2 regions of the Bacillus sp. MC1252 genome follow, and region 2 is predicted to be linked to the other one. Evidence: riboswitches for the same ligand, from Rfam matches in the RefSeq annotation. Region 2 holds a riboswitch; the other holds the start of a gene.
The links. Region 2 has a riboswitch for lysine ahead of ACYH0L_RS15355 (amino acid permease). Riboswitches for the same ligand answer to the same signal wherever they lie in the genome.

Region 1: it holds a riboswitch for lysine, as region 2 does, so the genes downstream of both, ACYH0L_RS12915 (aspartate kinase) here and ACYH0L_RS15355 (amino acid permease) in region 2, are expected to answer to the same signal.

Annotation. Positions count from the first base shown of each region.
Region 1 is NZ_CM166369.1:2,506,953-2,517,343, reverse strand. It holds gene ACYH0L_RS12945 (enoyl-CoA hydratase) at 1-22, shown strand, start outside; gene ACYH0L_RS12940 (electron transfer flavoprotein subunit beta/FixA family protein) at 54-827, shown strand; gene ACYH0L_RS12935 (electron transfer flavoprotein subunit alpha/FixB family protein) at 872-1,849, shown strand; gene ACYH0L_RS12930 (alpha-N-arabinofuranosidase) at 1,925-3,403, shown strand; gene trxA (thioredoxin) at 3,650-3,964, shown strand; gene uvrC (excinuclease ABC subunit UvrC) at 4,104-5,876, shown strand; lysine riboswitch at 5,938-6,115, shown strand; gene ACYH0L_RS12915 (aspartate kinase) at 6,256-7,491, shown strand; gene ACYH0L_RS12910 (YslB family protein) at 7,661-8,104, opposite strand; gene ACYH0L_RS12905 (succinate dehydrogenase cytochrome b558 subunit) at 8,388-8,996, shown strand; gene sdhA (succinate dehydrogenase flavoprotein subunit) at 9,034-10,391, shown strand, end outside.
Region 2 is NZ_CM166369.1:2,957,860-2,968,250, reverse strand. It holds gene ACYH0L_RS15375 (LTA synthase family protein) at 1-1,103, opposite strand, end outside; gene ACYH0L_RS15370 (metal-dependent hydrolase) at 1,229-1,720, opposite strand; gene ACYH0L_RS15365 (MarR family winged helix-turn-helix transcriptional regulator) at 1,891-2,319, shown strand; gene sspJ (small acid-soluble spore protein SspJ) at 2,402-2,545, shown strand; lysine riboswitch at 2,667-2,843, shown strand; gene ACYH0L_RS15355 (amino acid permease) at 3,036-4,442, shown strand; gene ACYH0L_RS15350 (iron-hydroxamate ABC transporter substrate-binding protein) at 4,478-5,416, opposite strand; gene ACYH0L_RS15345 (FecCD family ABC transporter permease) at 5,677-6,729, shown strand; gene ACYH0L_RS15340 (FecCD family ABC transporter permease) at 6,730-7,752, shown strand; gene ACYH0L_RS15335 (ABC transporter ATP-binding protein) at 7,774-8,589, shown strand; gene ACYH0L_RS15330 (response regulator transcription factor) at 8,767-9,489, shown strand; gene ACYH0L_RS15325 (HAMP domain-containing sensor histidine kinase) at 9,493-10,391, shown strand, end outside.

The sequences.
Region 1 (10,391 bases), 450 kb from region 2:
ACCGAACTTTAAAGGGGAATAAGGGATTAGTACGACACAAGGGGGAGAAATGAATGAATATATTTGTTTTGATGAAGCGTACGTTTGACACGGAAGAGAAGATTTCCATTCAGTCTGGTGCAATTCAAGAAGATGGGGCAGAATTCATTATTAATCCTTATGACGAGTATGCAATAGAAGAAGCGATTCAGCTTCGGGATGAGCACGGAGGAGAAGTGACCGTTGTCACAGTGAGCAGCGAGGATGCGGAGAAACAGCTGAGAACAGCGCTTGCTATGGGCTGCGATCAGGCCGTTTTGTTAAATGTTGAAGATGACTTGGAAGAGTGGGATCAATATTCAGCTTCTACCATTCTATATCACTATTTCAAGGAGAAAGATGCTTCCTTGATCTTAGCAGGAAATGTGGCGATTGACGGCGGGTCTGGACAGGTTGCCCCGCGCCTTGCTGAATTACTTGGGTTTTCATATGTCACAACGATTACAAGCATTCAAATTGATGGTGATTCCGCTTCAATTGAACGAGATGCAGAGGGTGACGTGGAAGTGATTTCCGCCCAGCTCCCGCTTGTTGTCACAGCGCAGCAAGGTCTTAATGAGCCTCGTTATCCATCATTACCAGGCATTATGAAGGCAAAGAAAAAGCCTCTAGAAGAATTGGAACTAGATGATTTAGATCTCGATGAAGACGATGTGCCATATAAAATCAAAACAATTGAACGTTTCTTACCGGAGAAAAAAGAGGGTGGCAAGGTGCTGAGCGGTGAGCTTCAGGATCAAGTCAAAGAACTGACAGATCTACTAAGAAATGAAGCAAAAGTCATCTAAACATCCACTTTACGATATCACGAGAACAAGGGGGAGCTTGAAAGATGAGTAAAAAAGTTGTTGTACTTGGAGAAAGTCGTGACGGTAAATTAAGAAATGTGACATTTGAAGCGATTGCTGCCGCTCATCAAGTGGCTGATGGCGGTGAGGTCATTGGCGTATTAATAGGGGATCAAGTCAAAGAACAAGCCGATGAACTGCTTTACTATGGAGCGGATCATGTCATGATAGTGGAACATCCGCACCTTTCATATTATACGTCAGATGGTTTTGCGCAGGCGCTTCAAGCCATATTAGATCAAGTCAATCCGGATGCAGTGCTCTTTGGCCATACGTCTATCGGAAAAGACTTGTCACCCAAAATAGCAGCACGCCTGCAGACAGGCTTGATTTCAGATGCGATCGATGTCAGCGTTACCGGAGAACATCTCGTTTTCACTAGACCGATTTACTCTGGAAAAGCCTTCGAAAAAGTCATCTCGACGGATCGCCTACTTTTGGCGACCATTCGGCCAAACAACGTGGCACCGCTGGAGCGAGATGCGTCACGAGGCGGAGAAGTCACTCCAGTTTCTGTCGATATTCAGAACCTGCGAACGATCGTGAAGGAAGTCATTAAAAAAACGTCAGAAGGTGTAGACTTATCCGAAGCAAAAGTTATTGTCGCTGGAGGGCGGGGGGTCAAGAGCAAAGAAGGTTTTGAACCGCTGAAAGAACTCGCCCAAACGCTAGGCGCAGCAGTCGGTGCCTCGCGTGGAGCTTGCGATGCAGACTACTGTGATTATGCCCTGCAAATTGGTCAAACCGGTAAGGTCGTCACACCTGACCTTTATATTGCCTGCGGGATTTCAGGCGCGATTCAGCATTTAGCCGGAATGTCTAACAGTAAAGTCATTGTGGCGATTAACAAAGATCCAGAAGCTGAAATCTTCAAAATCGCCGATTACGGAATTGTTGGTGACTTGTTCGAAGTGGTTCCACTTTTGAATGAAGAGTTAAAAAAGATGAATATCCACTCGTAACGCTCATACACTCAGAATGCCTAGGTATTCTGGGTTTTTTTGTATGTCATTATGAGACAAAGGGGCGGATGACAAGTGAAGGGTACAGTAAAAGTCAATGACGTGATCGGACGCATTTCTAAACACATTTATGGACACTTTCAAGAGCACTTAGGAAGAGGAATTTATGACGGGATTTGGGTAGGAGAAGACTCATCAATTGACCATATTGAAGGAATTCGAACCGATGTGCTAAAGGCGCTTCAAGCATTACATATCCCGGTGCTTAGGTGGCCGGGCGGCTGTTTTGCAGACGAGTATCATTGGGCAAATGGCGTTGGCGATCTGAGTGAACGAAAGCCGATGGTGAACACTCATTGGGGAGGTACCATTGAATCAAATGCGTTTGGCACACATGAATTTATGCGATTGTGTGAGTTACTTGAATGTGAGCCTTATATTTGCGGCAATGTTGGAAGCGGGTCTGTTCAAGAATTAGCGGAATGGGTAGAATACATCACATTTCCTAAGGGGACACCTATGTCCGATTGGCGCATTCAAAATGGAAAACAAAAACCTTGGAAGCTGACTTATGTTGGCGTAGGCAATGAAAGCTGGGGCTGCGGCGGGAATATGACACCTGAATACTATGCAGACCTATATAAACGCTATCAAACGTATGTGAGAGAGTTTGCTGGTAACCGTATTTATAAAATAGCTTGTGGAGCGAATTCAAATGATGTGAATTGGACAAAAGTATTAATGGAACGGGCTGCACCATGGATGGATGGGCTCAGTTTGCATTACTATACCGTTCCTGGTACATGGGAGAAGAAAGGGTCTGCGACTGATTTTGATGAGGATGAATGGTTTACAACGTTGAAAAAGGCCTATGAGATGGAGCAGCTTGTCATGGATCATGGAAAGATCATGGATCGTTATGATCCAGACAAGCGAATCGGGATGATTATTGATGAATGGGGGACATGGTATGACCCAGAGCCAGGGACCAATCCAGGGTTTTTATATCAGCAAAACACACTGAGAGACGCCCTTGTCTGTGCCCTGCATTTTCATATATTCCACCGTCATTGCCAGCGGATTCACATGGCGAATATTGCCCAGACGGTCAATGTCCTGCAAGCGATGGTGTTAACGAAGGACGAAAAGATGATCCTGACCCCTACCTATCATGTATTTCATATGTTTCAAGTGCATCAGGAGGAAGAAGCACTTGAAGTGGAGTTTGATTCACCGCCGTATGAACGCCGAGGTGAAAAAATTCCTCAGGTCAGCGTGTCAGCCTCACGTTCCTCTGACAAGATGCATATTAGTTTCTGTCACCTGAACCCTTATGAAAAAGCAGAGGTATCCCTTGCAATAGATGGGATTGATCCACAAACGACTGCCACTGGCCGCGTGCTGACAGCTGAACGGATGAATGCGCACAATACATTCGATGATCCTCATTCCATTCAGCCTGCGAACTTCGAGAAATTTGCTGTAAAGCCCGGCGAATTAACCATAGATCTCCCGCCTATGTCGGTTGTCATGATGACTGTCGATCTGACTTGATTGCATATTTTGATGTTTGATGAGAAGAATGTTGGGGCATCATACATTGTAAATGAAGCGGAAAGGGAGTTATGTCATATGCTTAGAACCATTCTGATGATCATCGGTGCGATTGTTGTTATTGGTGCGATTATACGGTTTGTTTTTTAATTCATTTCATAAAAAATGATTCGTAAGCATTTCATTCGCAAGTCACATTGGTAGATGCTATACTAAAAAGCATAATTTACATTGGAGGAATGAATAATGGCAATCGTAAAAGCTACTGACGCAACATTTTCACAAGAAACGGCAGAAGGTGTTGTTCTTGCAGACTTTTGGGCACCATGGTGCGGACCTTGTAAAATGATTGCTCCAGTTCTTGAAGAACTTGATCAAGAAATGGGCGATAAAATGAAAATTGTAAAAATTGATGTAGACGATAACCAAGAAACTGCTGGTAAATACGGCGTGATGAGTATCCCAACACTTCTTGTTTTAAAAGACGGTGAAGTCGTAGAAACGTCTGTTGGTTTCAAACCAAAAGAAGCACTAGCTGAGCTTGTCAACAAACATCTATAAACACAACCATGCCATTGCGGTATGACCACTGAAGCGGTTCTCGTATAGACGAGAGCCGCTTTTCTTTCAATATGGTATAAAACAAATGTTCGTGATACACTAGAAGGAGTGAAAGAGGAAAACAAGGACGGATGAAAATATGAACAAACTGATCAAAGAAAAGCTGTCAGTCCTGCCTGATCGACCAGGCTGTTACTTAATGAAAGATAGACAAAATACGGTCATCTACGTGGGGAAGGCAAAGGTATTAAAAAATAGAGTGCGCTCTTATTTCACTGGATCTCATGATGCCAAAACGCAGCGGCTTGTCAGTGAAATTGCGGACTTTGAATACATTGTGACCTCATCTAACATTGAGGCACTGATTTTAGAGCTGAATTTAATTAAAAAGTATGACCCAAAATACAATGTTATGCTCAAGGATGATAAGACGTATCCTTTTATTAAAATTACGAATGAACGGCATCCTAAGCTGATCGTCACCCGCAATGTGAAAAAGGATAAAGGGAGATACTTCGGTCCATACCCTAACGTACAAGCAGCAAGAGAAACCAAAAAGCTGCTTGACCGCTTATATCCTCTAAGAAAATGTGCGACACTCCCTGATCGTGTCTGTCTTTATTATCATCTTGGACAATGTCTCGCACCATGTGTGTATGACATTTCTGAAGAAACGAATAAACAGCTCGTGGATGAAATCACCAGGTTTCTTAATGGAGGGCACCAGCAAATCAAGAAAGAACTAACCGAAAAGATGCAGGAAGCGTCCGAACAATTAGAGTTTGAGCGGGCAAAAGAACTGAGAGATCAAATCGCTTACATCGACTCAACAATGGAAAAGCAGAAAATGACGATGAGTGACTTATCAGATCGAGATGTATTTGCCTATGCCTATGATAAGGGCTGGATGTGTGTCCAAGTCTTCTTCATCAGACAGGGGAAATTGATTGAACGTGATGTCAGCTTGTTCCCTATGTATCAAGACCCCGAGGAAGAATTCCTTACATTTTTAGGGCAATTTTATGAAAAAAACAACCACTTCCTGCCGAAAGAAATTTTGGTGCCAGACAGCGTAGATCAAGAGATGATCGAGCAGTTGCTTGAGACGAACGTTCACCAGCCGAAAAAAGGAAAGAAAAAGGATTTACTTTTACTTGCACACCAAAACGCCAAAATCGCCCTGAAAGAAAAATTCTCGCTCATTGAGCGCGATGAAGAACGGACAATTGGAGCGGTGAAGCAGCTCGGGGACGCACTTAATATTTATATGCCATACCGGATCGAGGCATTTGATAACTCAAATATTCAAGGAGCAGATCCTGTTTCCGCCATGGTTGTCTTTCAGGACGGGAAGCCATATAAAAAGGAATACCGGAAATATAAAATCAAAACTGTCGCAGGACCAGATGATTATGCATCCATGCGTGAAGTTATCAGAAGACGATATACACGCGTGTTAAAAGATGAGCTGCCGCTGCCAGATTTAATTTTAATTGACGGAGGAAAAGGACAGATCAACGCAGCCATAGACGTGCTCGAAAATGAATTGAATCTGTCTGTTCCAGTGGCAGGTCTTGTGAAAGATGAAAAACATCGGACATCGAATCTCATGATGGGTGATACACTTGAAATTGTTGCGCTAGAGCGTAACAGTCAGGCCTTTTATTTATTGCAGCGTATTCAAGATGAAGTGCACCGGTTTGCCATTAGCTTTCACCGGCAGCTGCGCGGAAAAAATGCATTCCAGTCTATTTTAGATGATGTACCAGGTATTGGAGAAAAGCGAAAAAAACAGCTCCTCAAACATTTTGGCTCTGTGAAAAAGATGAAAGAAGCCTCTGTCCAAGATTTTCAGGAGGCTGGCATTCCGAAACAAACGGCCGAACTTTTAATGGAGGCATTAAAAAAATAGATTGTACTTTTTCCAAAAGTCTGTTAAGATGTGACTAATTTAATAAATGAGCGTGTTGTTTGTTGAAGATAGAGGTGCGAACTTCAAGAGTAGGCCTTCAGAGATCGATGGGATCTAGGAAGAGGGCTGAAAGGGGAGCGTCGCCGAAGTGAATAAAATCCACTCATTTTATTCGCTGGCTGTACATTGAAGAAATGTAGGGCTGTCAAGAATTTATTTCTTGGAGGGCTATCTCATTGTTTGCATCTTTTAATGATGATTTCAAAGCAATGGGAGATTTGTTCTCTCATTGCTTTTTTTATTTGCAGTGAGTGGGCAGTCTCCAAAGCCGCTTCTTGCTCTTCTCTCACACGTGATCTTTTGAAAAAGGGTGGTAGACATGGGACTAATTGTACAAAAATTTGGCGGAACATCTGTTGGATCGACAGAAAAAATTCGCAAAGCCGCAGAGAGAGTCATCGCTGAACGTAAGGCAGGTCATGATGTGGTCGTGGTTGTGTCGGCGATGGGAAAATCAACGGATGTTCTAGTAGACCTTGCCAAAGAACTCACAGATGATCCAAGCAAGAGAGAAATGGATATGCTGCTAACAACTGGGGAGCAAGTGACCATTTCATTATTGGCGATGGCGCTGCAAGCAAAAGGCTATGATGCCATTTCCTTTACAGGCTGGCAGGCTGGTATGAAAACAGAGCAGGTGCACGGAAATGCAAGAATCGTGGACATCGATGAATCAAGAATCAAAGAGGAACTAAGTGCTGGGAAAGTCGTTGTTGTAGCAGGCTTCCAAGGAATTGCAGATGACCTACATATCACAACACTTGGACGCGGGGGATCAGATACGACGGCTGTGGCACTTGCTGCTGCATTAAAAGCAGACAAATGTGATATATACACGGACGTACCAGGTGTGTTTACGACAGATCCGCGTTATGTACCGTCCGCGCGAAAACTTGCGGGTATTTCATACGATGAGATGCTCGAGCTGGCCAATTTAGGGGCAGGCGTCTTGCATCCGAGAGCCGTTGAGTTTGCGAAAAATTATCAAGTCCCACTAGAAGTCCGTTCTAGTATTGTAAATGAATCGGGTACGTTAATTGAGGAGGAATCATCCATGGAACAAAATTTAGTCGTAAGAGGAATTGCATTTGAAGATCAGATGACACGCGTGACGGTGTGCGGCCTTTCAAGCGGTTTAACAACATTATCGACCATTTTTACGACGCTTGCTAAGCAAAATATCAATGTTGATATCATCATTCAGTCCGTCACAAGCACAAATCAGACTTCCATCTCTTTCTCTGTGAAAACGGATGATTTGTCCAAAGCAGTTGAAGTACTAGAAGAATATAAAGGGGCGCTTGGCTATGAGCAGATTGAGACAGAAAGCAAATTAGCCAAAGTATCCATCGTTGGGTCTGGTATGGTCTCAAATCCAGGTGTAGCTGCTGAAATGTTCGCTGTGTTAGCTGAAAAAGATATACAAGTGAAAATGGTCAGTACGTCTGAAATCAAAGTTTCCACAGTGGTTGGCCGTGATGATATGGTCAAAGCGGTGGAAGCCCTGCATGATGCATTTGAATTATCGAAAGTGAGCGCAGCTGCTCATTCTTAAAAAATAAAAAGAGGTGTATCTCATGAAAGAGTGCACCTCTTTTTTATATTTGAATCGGCCGCATATTAAAAGGAACACACGTGCATAAACCCATTCACTAAGTATGCTATGATAGAAGAAGGCATATAAAAAAGGCGTGACGCGAAGTCCTCGCCTTTCATAAGCAGTGTTAGCTAGGGTCTCTTAAATCCCATTTAACGGTTAAAATGACTTTATCAGCACGCTTTTTCACTTGCTCATAGGATTCAGCAACGTGCTCATTGAGAAGCTGAATCTGTTCAGCAATAAAACCGGCCTCCATTTGAAAGCATGGCTCTTTTTGATAGGTGAGTCGATTCGATACAAGTGGACCTTCGAGCTCAAACTCAATTTCCTGTTTTTTAGAATGGACCATCGTGAGAGTCCCCCATCCGGCATCATGGAAAAATTCGGGGATATTCTCCCATGACTCTTGAGGAAATTTACGAGCAAGCAGCTTACCCGCAAAATACATCATAGATGAATGATCCTGACCAAGAATGTCAGGCAGCAGAACTTCGCGTATCAGCTCGTAGGCAAATCCATTGACTTCAATCTCTTTTAGCTGTTCTAAGTTAGATTCAAATTTATTCATTGTACGGCTCCCCTCTTTCAACAATTTATTATAGCTTATGTGGGCATATGATGACAGAGTTTTCCCTGAAGTCTAAGAAATTCTTATTGTAGTAAAACGAATTTTGATTTAAAACTTTTAAATTTCGGAAAATTTTAATTTATGTACGCGGTTTCTTGACGCTTTTTTGACATAGGAGTAAAATGAAATTGTCAATAAATTTGAATAAAGTGCTTACATTTGAAAGAAGCGGGGGTAAGACAATTTTCAAGCAATTGCACTTTTTTTACTAGGGGGTAAAGTAATGTCGGGGAACAAAGAATTTTTTTATCGGAGATTGCATTCTTTGCTTGGCGTCATTCCGGTCGGTCTATTTTTAGTACAGCACTTAGTGATTAACCACTTTGCGACAAATGGACCAGAGGCGTTTAACAAAGCTGCACACTTTATGGAACAGCTTCCATTCAGATATGCACTTGAGCTGTTCGTGATTTTCTTACCACTGATCTATCATGCTGTTTATGGGGTGTACATAGCCTTTACGGCACAAAACAACACGTCACGCTTCAGTTACTTAAGAAACTGGTTATTCAGACTGCAAAGGATTACAGGTATCATCACATTGATTTTTGTCACTTGGCACGTATGGGAAACACGAATTCAAGCTCAGCTTGGAGCTGAAGTAAACTATGACATGATGGCGAATATTTTAAGCTCTCCATTTATGCTAGGCTTCTATATTGTCGGCGTTTTATCTACTATTTTCCACTTTGCTAATGGCTTGTGGTCATTTGCTGTCAGCTGGGGAATTACCGTTTCACCACGCTCACAAAGAATCTCCACATATGTGACATTAGGTATATTTATAGCGCTTTCATATGTAGGGCTAAGAGCAATTTTCGCTTTTGTTTAAGAGGAAATAGATTAGTAGAAGAGGGAGAGGGGCTACAATGAGTAATTCTAGCATCATCGTTGTCGGAGGCGGCTTAGCAGGTCTCATGGCAACTATAAAAGCAGCAGAAGCGGGAACAGCTGTTAAATTATTTTCAATCGTACCTGTGAAACGTTCGCATTCTGTATGTGCACAGGGCGGAATTAACGGAGCGGTGAATACAAAAGGTGAAGGGGATTCACCTTATGAGCATTTTGATGACACAGTATATGGCGGAGATTTCTTAGCCAACCAGCCGCCAGTAAAGGCAATGTGTGAAGCAGCGCCGTCCATTATCCACTTACTTGATCGTATGGGTGTGATGTTTAACAGAACACCAGAGGGATTACTGGACTTCCGCCGCTTCGGGGGAACACAGCACCACCGTACAGCATTTGCTGGTGCCACAACGGGACAGCAGCTATTATACGCACTGGATGAGCAAGTTCGCCGCTATGAAGTAGCAGGGCTTGTCACGAAATATGAAGGCTGGGAATTCCTTGGCGCTGTTTTAGATGACGAGGAAGTATGCCGAGGCATTGTCGCGCAGAACTTGACGACAATGGAAATTGAATCCTTCCGTTCAGATGCTGTGATCATGGCGACAGGCGGTCCTGGAATCGTGTTCGGTAAATCAACGAACTCCATGATTAATACTGGATCAGCTGCATCAATCGTTTATCAGCAAGGTGCTCATTATGCAAATGGAGAATTCATTCAAATTCACCCAACAGCGATCCCAGGAGATGACAAGCTTCGTCTCATGAGTGAATCAGCTCGTGGTGAAGGCGGACGTGTTTGGACATATAAAGACGGGAAGCCTTGGTACTTCCTTGAAGAAAAATACCCAGCATACGGGAACCTTGTACCGCGTGATATCGCAACGCGTGAAATCTTCGACGTATGTGTCGAGCAAAAGCTCGGCATCAACGGAGAGAACATGGTATACCTTGATCTTTCTCACAAAGATCCAAAAGAGCTTGATATTAAGCTTGGCGGAATCATTGAAATCTATGAAAAATTCATGGGTGATGACCCTCGTAAGCTTCCGATGAAAATTTTCCCTGCTGTCCATTACTCAATGGGCGGATTATGGGTGGATTATGATCAAATGACCAATATCAAAGGTTTGTTCGCTGCCGGAGAATGTGATTACTCTATGCACGGCGGAAACAGACTTGGAGCGAACTCCTTGCTTTCTGCGATTTACGGCGGAATGGTCGCAGGACCAAATGCTGTGAAGTACGTTAGCGGTCTTGAAAAGTCTGCGGAAGACCTCTCTTCTGCAACATTTGACAGCGCCGTGAAGAAAGAGCAGGAGAAATGGGACAACATCCTCAGCATGGATGGCACAGAAAATGCGTACGTGCTTCATAA
Region 2 (10,391 bases):
TCATTGACATCAAACGAATCGACATCATAAAAGCGATCAATCCCAAGCGATTCATACATCACATCACGATTCCAAAACGTTTTATTATTCGCATGAAATTGGACGGATTGATAATTCTGTTTTTTCAATTCCTTGTATAACGTGTCATATTCGTTGTCACTCGCTGTGAAAAAGACAGCGCCACTGCTAGATGGATAGAGGGAATTTGCGACAATAAACTCTGAATCCGATGTCTTCCCTTGCTCTGTCTGCTGATAAAATTCATCAAAATAAAAGCTCTTTTTGGCCAGTTGATTTAAAAAGGGTGTGATGTATTGTCCATTCACCTTTTGGTCAACGACAAATTGCTGCGTTGATTCAAGTGAAATGAACACGACGTTCTTGCCTTTAGCAAGTCCAAAGTAGTCTTCGTTTGGTGCACTGTAATCAGCCTTTGTATAGTTGGCTACTGTTGAAAGGGTATCTTCATCTGCAAAGGCTTTTTGTCCAATACGCGCCGTTTGGGCAGCGCCGTCATACAGGTGGAATTGGAACAGCCCAAGGTTTCGTACGATGACTTCTCGATCATAAGAGCTTGTCAGAAATCGAGGATGATCCATCATGGCTGAGCTGACATGAAACAATAGAAAGCTGCAACAGACCGCATAATACGTTTTGATCGTTTTGAATGACGCTTTTGGTGCTAATGGTTTACGCTTTAACAGCCATGCCAGCACCACGAAATCAATGAGCATCAGCACAAACAGCGGGTGGAACAACTCAGTCATGCTGCTGCCCATATCCCCCATGTTCTTGGCTTGAAATAACACGGGAATGGTAATGAAATCAATATAAAAACCGTAAAAGATCGTATTTGATATCAAGATGGCTGTCAGAATAAAATTTGCGGTCAATAAAAAAACCTTTTGTTTGGTTTCATTTAAAAAAAGAGCAATCCCAAACAAAGGGAGCAAAAAGCTGAGTGGATTGATCAAAAGCAGCCATTCGTGAAACAGATTGGCCGTTCGTATATGAAATCCGAATTGATAAATGATGTATGTTTTCATCCACATGAAGAGGATGGAGTACACTAAAAACCAGTGATCTTTGAAAAACGCTTTCATTTATGTAGCTCCTCACCATTCTGTATTCAGCTGCACGGCAAAAACACTTATCTTAAAACTACTAAAAAAATGAGGAATGATCAATTCATATCCTGTCTTTTTTGCAAAACTCTTTTTTCATTCTCTTAGAACTGCAATGGGATGGATATTCCGCAGATGACAGCGATGTAATAGCAGGTGACGATTGTGAGAGCAGCTAGTACGACTTGTTCTCCTGTGCTGCCTGTTTTGACATAGACTGGAAGACGTACTTTGATGGTAGCTGGGAACAAAAATTTAATGCCGTTCACTGTTCCTGCATCAAGGATGAGGTGGCTCGCCATCCCAACTAGTAAACCGATACTTAGGCTGTCATTTGGAATGTATGTGGTCGCAATAAAATAAATGATCAGCAGAAATAATAAACTGTGTGTAAAGGTGCGATGACCGAACACACTACTAATCAGTGTCGAGAGCAGCGGGAATTTCCTGCCGATTTTACTTTTCGTATGACAAAGATCAGGGATAAGGGCACCTGCTGATCCAGCAGCAGCCATAGTGACTGGGTCGAGTCCGTAGTAGTAGGCGGCGGCTGTGGAGGCGGCAATTCCGCCCATGATATGTGTTTTTCCTGTCATGATGCGTACTCCTGTTCTATCTTTAGTTCAAGTACTCACTATATCAAGGGTGAATTCATTCAGCAAGGCTTATTTCTAAAGAAAAAAGGACAAAATGGTTGGCTGATTGGAAAAACATTCTATAATAAGAGAGAAGTCATGTTGATACTAACGATAAGGATGCGATTCGGATGAGTAATGCAGACATTTTAAAAGAAATTGTTCTTGTACATTATGAAGTCAGCCGTAAATTAAACCGCAAGTTACTTGAGTTAGAAAAAGACATCACCCCTCCGCAGATTTATGCTCTCTCTATTTTGATACAAGGAAAAGTATCAGATGCGGAAGAGCTGAAGCAAAGACTCTCTTTAAACCCAGGTGCAGCCTCTATTGCACTCAATAAATTAAGCGAACAGGGCTATATTCAAAGAGAACGAGACAAGGAAGACCATTCACTTGTCAGGTTAGAAGCCACGGAAAAAGGGCTGGCCATTTACGAAAAGCATACACGCATTTTTGGTAAGGTGATTCAGCATATGATGTCAGACTTCACAGAGGAAGATTTAAAAACCTTTTTGACTTATTTGCAAAAAATGAGACAGACCTTTCATGATGAATGAGCCTTTCCATTTTGTATAATGCGGCGCACTGTAGCACAAATTAAACAGGCAACCGCATTTTATGAAAAGGGAGGAAACAGCGATGTCATTTTTCCAAAAGGATAAAAAGGCGAAAAGTGAGAAAGACCACAAGCAGGTAGATCAGCTGTTAGAAGAAGCAAGTAAAGAACTAGCAGGCGATCCGCTTCAGGAAGCTGTACAAAAGAAGAAAAACAATCATCAATAAGCAGGTAAAAGGCAGAGAATCATTCCTCTGTCTTTTTTCTATGTTTTTCCCTTTGACAGATGTGAAAATGTTTGATAACCTTCGTGTAGTAAAAATGAATAGAAATCCTCACGCTATGTCTCAGTGAGGTAGAGGTTGCGCGGATGATGAGTCACTCATGGGAGAGATGGAATCGTTGATCATGGGAAAAAGGCATCAGCGCCGAAGTGTAGAGAGAGCTCCAACTTTCTTTATGCTGGGTCTGCATTGAATAAATGCAGGACTGCCACGTCTAAAAGCGTGGAGGGCTATCCGGAGATCAAGGTGTATGTTTTGAAAAGCATGGACTTTTGTTCAGGCTTTTTTTTATGTTCTCAGTGACAAAGATAAGGGTATGCTGTTAAGAAAGTGACCCATTATGAACATAAAGAATGCAAGTCATTGCTTCACAAATATATCAATGAAGATACTGCCGGGTCTGGTCCAAAGTGAATATAACGGAGGTACGGAAATGGAACAGACAAAAAAATGGGGTTTTTGGTTATTGACGGCATTTGTCGTCGGAAATATGGTAGGTTCAGGCATCTTTATGCTGCCAAGTACGCTTGCCCAGCACGCAAGTCCTTTAGGTGTGACGATGGCATGGCTTGTCACAGGTGGCGGTGTGCTGATGATTGCACTTGTATTTGGGCATTTATCCATTCATAAGCCGCAGCTGACGGCAGGACCACAAAGTTATGCAAGGGCGCTTTTTAAAGATCCGAAAAAGGGAAAAGCAGCCGGTTTTACAATGGTTTGGGGATATTGGGTGGCGAGCTGGATTAGTAATGTCGCCATTATTACGAGCCTTGCCGGTTATTTAACGACTTTTTTCCCTATTTTAACCGTAAAGACGGTGATCTTTACCTTTGGAAAAGAAACGATCACACTTGGTCAGCTCATGACCTTTATCGTATGTACCATCCTTCTATGGGGAACACATACCATTTTAATCACAAGCTTAAGTGCTGCAAGTAAATTAAACTTTATTACGACCTTTTCAAAGGTGCTCGGATTCGTCCTTTTTATTGTAGCGGGCTTATTTGCATTCCAAACGGCATTATTTGAGCATTATTACTTCCCGGTTGCATCAGGAGGCGAAGGAGTGCTCGGACTTGGAGGCCAAATTCATCATGCGGCCATTTCCACCCTATGGGCATTTATCGGAATCGAATCTGCGGTTATTTTATCAGGGAGAGCGTCTTCGCAGCGCGATGTGAAACGTGCGACGATTACGGGTCTTCTAATCGCACTTTCGATCTACATGATTATCACGCTGATTACAATGGGCGTTCTGCCGCATGATCAATTGCAAGGCTCAGACAAACCATTCGTGGACGTGCTTCAGCTCATTATTGGGCCGGCTGGCGGGATTGTCATGGCACTGCTTGCGATCATTTGTTTATTTGGCTCAATGCTTGGCTGGATCTTACTCGGTTCAGAAGTACCTTATCAAGCAGCAAAGGCAGGCGACTTCCCAGCAGTATTTGCAAAAACAAACAAAAAGGGCAGTCCTGCCTTCGCTTTGACTGTCACAAATATCATGTCACAGCTGTTTATTTTCTCAGTCATGTCACGCACGATTAATGAAGCCTTTACCTTTTTAACAACATCAGCGACACTTGCGTATCTCATTCCGTATATCGTGTCTTCGATCTACAGCTTTAAGGTCATCATGCAAGGAGACACATATGAGCTTCAAAAAGGTAATCGAACAAGAGACGGAATCATCGCACTTGTTGCTATGGGATATTCCGCTTGGGTCATTATTTCAGGAACAGCTGATTTGAAAACATTTGGTCTCGGAATAGGTCTGTTCTTAGTTGGTATTCTGCTTTATCCATTCATGTCAAAAGGATTTGCCAAAGGAACGGAATAAGGAAGACGTTTCTCCAAAAATGGAGAAACGTTTTTTTATGATGCAGAGGTTAATCGGTCTACAATAAACTCGAGCTGTCCTTCTAGTGACACTGGGTCATTAAAGAAGTAACCGACGGGGTCTATTTCAAATACATGTTTGTTTTGAACAGCAGGAAGTGATGTCCAGATGCTGCTTTTATACACTTGCTCTCCATTACTTTTAGAGCCGCTCCACGGACTGGTGAAAATATAGTCGCCTGCGAATTCTGGAAGTTTCTCAAGAGAAATATTTGCATAGCCTACGCCGCTATCGATGGCTTCTTTTTTGACTGCCTTCGGTGCTTTTAATTTCAACTCGTCATAAATGATTTCACCGCCGCGTGCAAATGTGTTTCCGAAAATATAAATGCCTTTATCAAATGGCGATACGATAGAAACCGTTTTGTTTCCGACAGCTTTTGTTACTTTTGGTTTCACTTCAGCGATTTTGGCATCCCATTTTGTGATCCAATCTGCTGCTTTTTTCGATGTGCCTGTCATTTTACCGAATTCTTTTAGCTGATCTTTAAAAGAATATTGATTGTATTTAATCGCAACGGTTGGAGCGATTTTTTTGTATTGATCAAATTTCTCATCTTCTCCCCAAGCAATAATCATATCTGGCTTCAAAGCTGCTACTTTTTCGACAGAGGGAGTCGTTCCAAGATTTTTAACCCCTTCCGTTTTTCCTTGATAGAAAGGGTTTTTGAAGATGGGCGCAGTTGCAGCCATCGGGGTCTTGCCAAGTGTAACGAGGTCTCCGTAGTAGCTTTCTGCAAGGAGCACAATTCGTTTCGGATCTTGAGGGAGTTTGACCTCACCTTTTGCATCTTGATAGGTGATCGTGTCATTCTTTTTGGCACCAGATTTTTTATTTGAAGTGCTGCCGCAAGCAGCTGTAAAAAGCATGAGGATGGTTAAGGAAATCAAAAGAAATCCAGTTCGTTTTTTCACAAAGGTTCTCTCCCATTCGAACATTTTTGATAATGATTATCAATATCAATTATATCGTAACATGATGGGAACAAAAATGCATCGGCTATTTTAGAACCTAAATGAAAATAGTGAAATTCTCCTGGTTTTTTTGGTGGAAATAAAGAAAATGATCAGAACAATGATTTCAAAAAGAAAAGAAAGTGATATACTAGACTTCGAGATTGATAATCATTATCACTAATAAGGAATAGATATGAACGGAAAGGAAGAGACTGGTTTTGGGCTCACAATCGAATAAACAGCTGCCAGCCAAAGACGATGCGATTGATATTGTCACGAAGCCCTTTGGAACAGCAGCTGTTATCACCATAGGAATCATCGCTTTAGTATTTGGTCTTTTTTTATCGGTATCACTAGGAGCGGCGAACATTCATTTGCACACTGTATGGGAAGCCGTCTTTCATTTTGATCCACAACAAACTTCACATCAAATCATCCGGGAATTAAGGTTGCCTCGTACAGTTGGAGCTGCACTCGTCGGTTCCTTTTTAGCCGTATCGGGGGCCATTATGCAAGGCATGACAAGAAATGCGCTTGCGTCTCCTGAAATTATGGGCGTGACAAATGGCTCTGCATTTGCGATTGCCATTGCGTTTGCTTTTTTCCCAGGGCAATCTTCTTTTACATTAATTCTTTGGTCATTTGTTGGTGCAGCACTCGGTGCCTCTATTGTGTTTGGTGTCGGTACTCTTTCAAAAGGTGGATTGACCCCAGTAAAGCTCGCATTAGCTGGTACGGCTGTTGGGGCACTTTTAAGCTCCATCTCCTCAGCAATCGCCATCCGGTTTGATGTCGCTCAAGACATGAGCTTTTGGTATGCTGGCGGCGTGGCAGGTGTGAATTGGAGCAATATTCACATCATTATTCCGGTTGCGATTGCAGGACTCATGATCGCGATGGTTCTTGCCCGCTCGATCACTGTTCTCAGCTTAGGCGATGAATTGGCAAAAGGACTTGGGCAGTACACGAAAACTGTCAAGGTACTTGGAATATTGGTCGTCATTCTTTTAACAGGTGCTGCCGTGTCGGTGGCAGGTTCTATTGGTTTTATCGGGCTTGTCATTCCTCATGTCACTCGTTTCTTGGTCGGAGTTGACTATCGATGGATTATCCCATGCTCAGCTATTTTAGGGGCTGTTCTGTTAATTTATGCAGACATTGCTGCAAGGCTGGTCAATGCCCCATTTGAAACGCCAGTCGGAGCCATTACTGCGATTATAGGCGTTCCTTTCTTCTTATATTTAGCTAGACGTGAAAGGAGCGGGATTTAGATGGAAATGGTGCAGCAGGCAAAGAAAAAGAAATACAAACGAACGATGCTCATGATCTTTTTGGCGATCGTCGCTGTGTTCCTTATTAGTTTAAATACTGGAGAAATTCGTATTTCTCCGATGGAGACATTGAAAACATTTTTTGGATTCGGAAGTGAAATGGATGAGCTTGTATTATTCGAGTTCAGACTTCCAAGAATGGTCATCGCTTTACTTGTTGGCGCTTCTATTGCTGTATCAGGAGCGATTTGGCAAGGTGTTTCTCAAAACGGTTTAGCCGATCCCGGTATTCTTGGTGTCAATGCGGGCGCAGGCTTTGCAGTTGTTTTGTTTATTTTTGCATTTCAAGGCTCTATGTCGAACTTAGGTGATTTTACGATTTTTGTACTGCCGCTCTTCGCTTTTGTAGGTGCAGGCTTTGCTGCATTTCTCATCTATGTGTTAGCGTGGAAAAAGGGCATCACACCTGTTCGTTTGATCTTAACTGGTATTGGCGTCAATGCTGCATTTTCAGCAGCAATTGTGGTGATTCAATTAAAAATGAGCCCAAATGATTTTAACCAAGCGATTGTGTGGTTATCCGGAAGCATTTGGGGCTCAAGCTGGACGTATGTCCTGTCTGTCCTGCCGTGGATGCTGATTTTCCTTGTATTAGCAGTTGTAAGAGCACGCTACTTAAATATCATGAATTTGGGTGACCAGCTTTCCTACGGCTTAGGGATTTCGGTTCATAAAGAAAGAAGCTTTCTCATGCTGATTGCCGTTGCATTAGCAGGTGCTAGTGTCGCTGTTGCAGGAAGTATTTCTTTCTTGGGGTTAGCTGCCCCGCACTTGGCGAGAAAGCTTGTTGGACCGAAGCATCAAGGAATGATACCAGCCTCCGCTATGATTGGTGCGCTGCTATTATTACTGGCAGACACACTTGGCCGCGTCATACTGGCACCATCAGAGGTGCCAGTTGGTCTTGTCGTTTCTGCTTTAGGCGCACCTTACTTCATTTATTTATTGATGAAAACGAACTAATGAGGAAGGAGAGTACAACATATGAAATCGCTCGAAACAGAAAAGCTTTGTATTGGCTATAATGACCGTTTGATTGTAGACGATTTAAATATCAGTATCCCAAAAGGCAAGGTGACCACATTGATTGGACCGAATGGGTGCGGGAAATCAACAATTTTAAAAACAATGTCCCGTATCATGAAATCCAATCAAGGAGCTGTTTACTTAAATGGCCAGGCCATCCATCAAACGCCAACAAAAGAAATTTCAAAACAAATGGCGATCTTACCGCAGTCTCCAGAAGCTCCAAGCGGGCTGACAGTCTATGAGCTTGTGTCATATGGACGTTTCCCACATCAAAATGGATTTGGACGCTTATCAAATGAAGATAAACGAATCATCAGATGGGCGCTTGAGGAAACTGGGATGATCGCTTTTCATGACCGGCCAATTGAAGCACTCTCCGGTGGACAGCGTCAGCGAGTGTGGATTGCGATGGCACTTGCTCAGGAAACAGAGCTGCTCCTATTAGATGAACCTACGACGTATTTAGATCTTGCGCATCAGCTTGAGATTCTTCAGCTATTAGAACGCTTAAACAGAGAGCAGGGCCGAACTGTGCTGATGGTCATTCATGATTTGAATCATGCAGCGCGCTTTTCACATTACATGATTGCCCTCAATCAAGGAAAAGTCATAAAAGACGGTACGCCTCATGAGGTCATGACCAAAGAGGTACTCGGTCAGGTGTTCCACATTGATGCAGAAATTGTTCTTGATCCTAGAACAAATAAGCCGATCTGTTTAACATATGACTTAATGAATCATGAAAGAAAGCTAGAAGCTGTGAATGGATAATAGATGGACAAGGAACTCGGTGTGGCTACCGGGTTTTTTTGCGTCCCCTGAAAATACCTAATGCTTCCATTTTCTCCAGTTGATATTTTTTCGCTTTTATGCAGAAAAGAGGTACTTTTTTACTTTAGACAATGGTAATATACGGTTAGAGATCATAGCTGGAAAGGAAAGAGATGCGTGGAAACAGCAAAAATATTGATTGCAGATGACGAAGAAGCAATTGTGAAAATGGTTGAACGCGTATTAAAAAAAGAAGGATTTCAACATATCTATAAAGCCTACCATGCAGATGAAGCATTAGATGTTGTCAAAAACGAGGACATCCACCTCTTACTTCTAGATGTGATGATGCCCGGTAAATCTGGCTTTGACGTTCTTCCTGAAATGAGAAAATATACGAAAGCGCCCATTTTCTATTTAACTGCAAGAACGTCTGATGTAGATAAGCTGACAGGCTTTGCGCAAGGTGCAGACGATTACATCACAAAGCCATTTAATCCGTTAGAGCTAGTGGCTAGAATTAAGGCCCACTTAAACCGAACATATATCTCCTTACAGGAGGAGCAAGAAGAGGCTCAAAGCCAGTATGAATATGCCCATTTCTCCTATCATCCTCATGCAGCCGAACTGAAAGTGAGAGGAGAGGTGACGGCATGCTCTGCTCAGCTTCTGTCCTTGCTGAAGTACTTTTGTGATCATCCGAATGTGGTTCTTTCAAAAGATCAAATTTATGAGAAAGTATGGGGCGTTCCATCATATGGTGATAACAACACCGTCATGGTTCATATTCGAAAGCTGAGAGAAAAGATTGAATTAGATCCGAGTCAGCCCGAATATATTGTGACCATCCGTGGTATGGGATATAAATTTATTCCGCATCCTGTGAAGGTTCTTAATTAATTCATGAATTTACGAACAAAACTTTTCTTTCACTTTGTCGGGCAAATGTTTATCGTCATTGCGATTCTGCTGATCGGGAATACGTTCTCTGAGAACCTATATTATAAAAAACACTATGAGAATATGGCCGAAACTGGTTTAACAAAGGCTGATGGGGATACACTCATGAGCTGGCTTTATTTTAACGAGGATGGCAAAATGGAAGCTGAAGACCAACTCAAACAAGCAGTGAAAAAACGTGACGGCTGGCTGCAAGTGATTGATTCAAAAAAATATAGCGTGTATAGCTATCACCTTCCTAAAAATATTCCAACATCCTATCAAAAGGATGAAATGATCAAGATCTTTGAAAAAAGACAATTTAAAGATTACAAGATGTACTTCTGGCCAATTGAGATTGATCAAGAAAGCTTTATCGTGTTATATGGGTTCAAAACGAACAGCATAAAGGTAGCCAATTATCTGAAGCAGCATGAGAAAAATCTGGCTGCACTTTCTCGATATTCGGTTGAAACGAAAGAATTCTTGAAAAGAATGAATGGATCGGTGCACCTGTTCAATGAAGAAGGAAAATATTTAAAAGGCATTCGAGCCAAAAACGATTTGAAACATAACGTAACGGATGTTGAATTGCTCAAGTACCAATCGAAGCCTTGGGAGTTTAGAAGTGACCTGTCTTATATCAAAGTGAATAAAAATCTATATTTGATCGTTTCGGTGCCAAACAAAGTATATAGCCCAGACGAACTGTATGATAAAGAGACAGATGCTTTAAATCAATATACAACCATCCTGATTGCAGGTCTTGCACTCACTATTATTATTGTCATGACATTATGGTACTCGTATCGCTATGGGCTGCCGATCTATCACATTATTCGCTGGCTGATTTTTTTATCAAG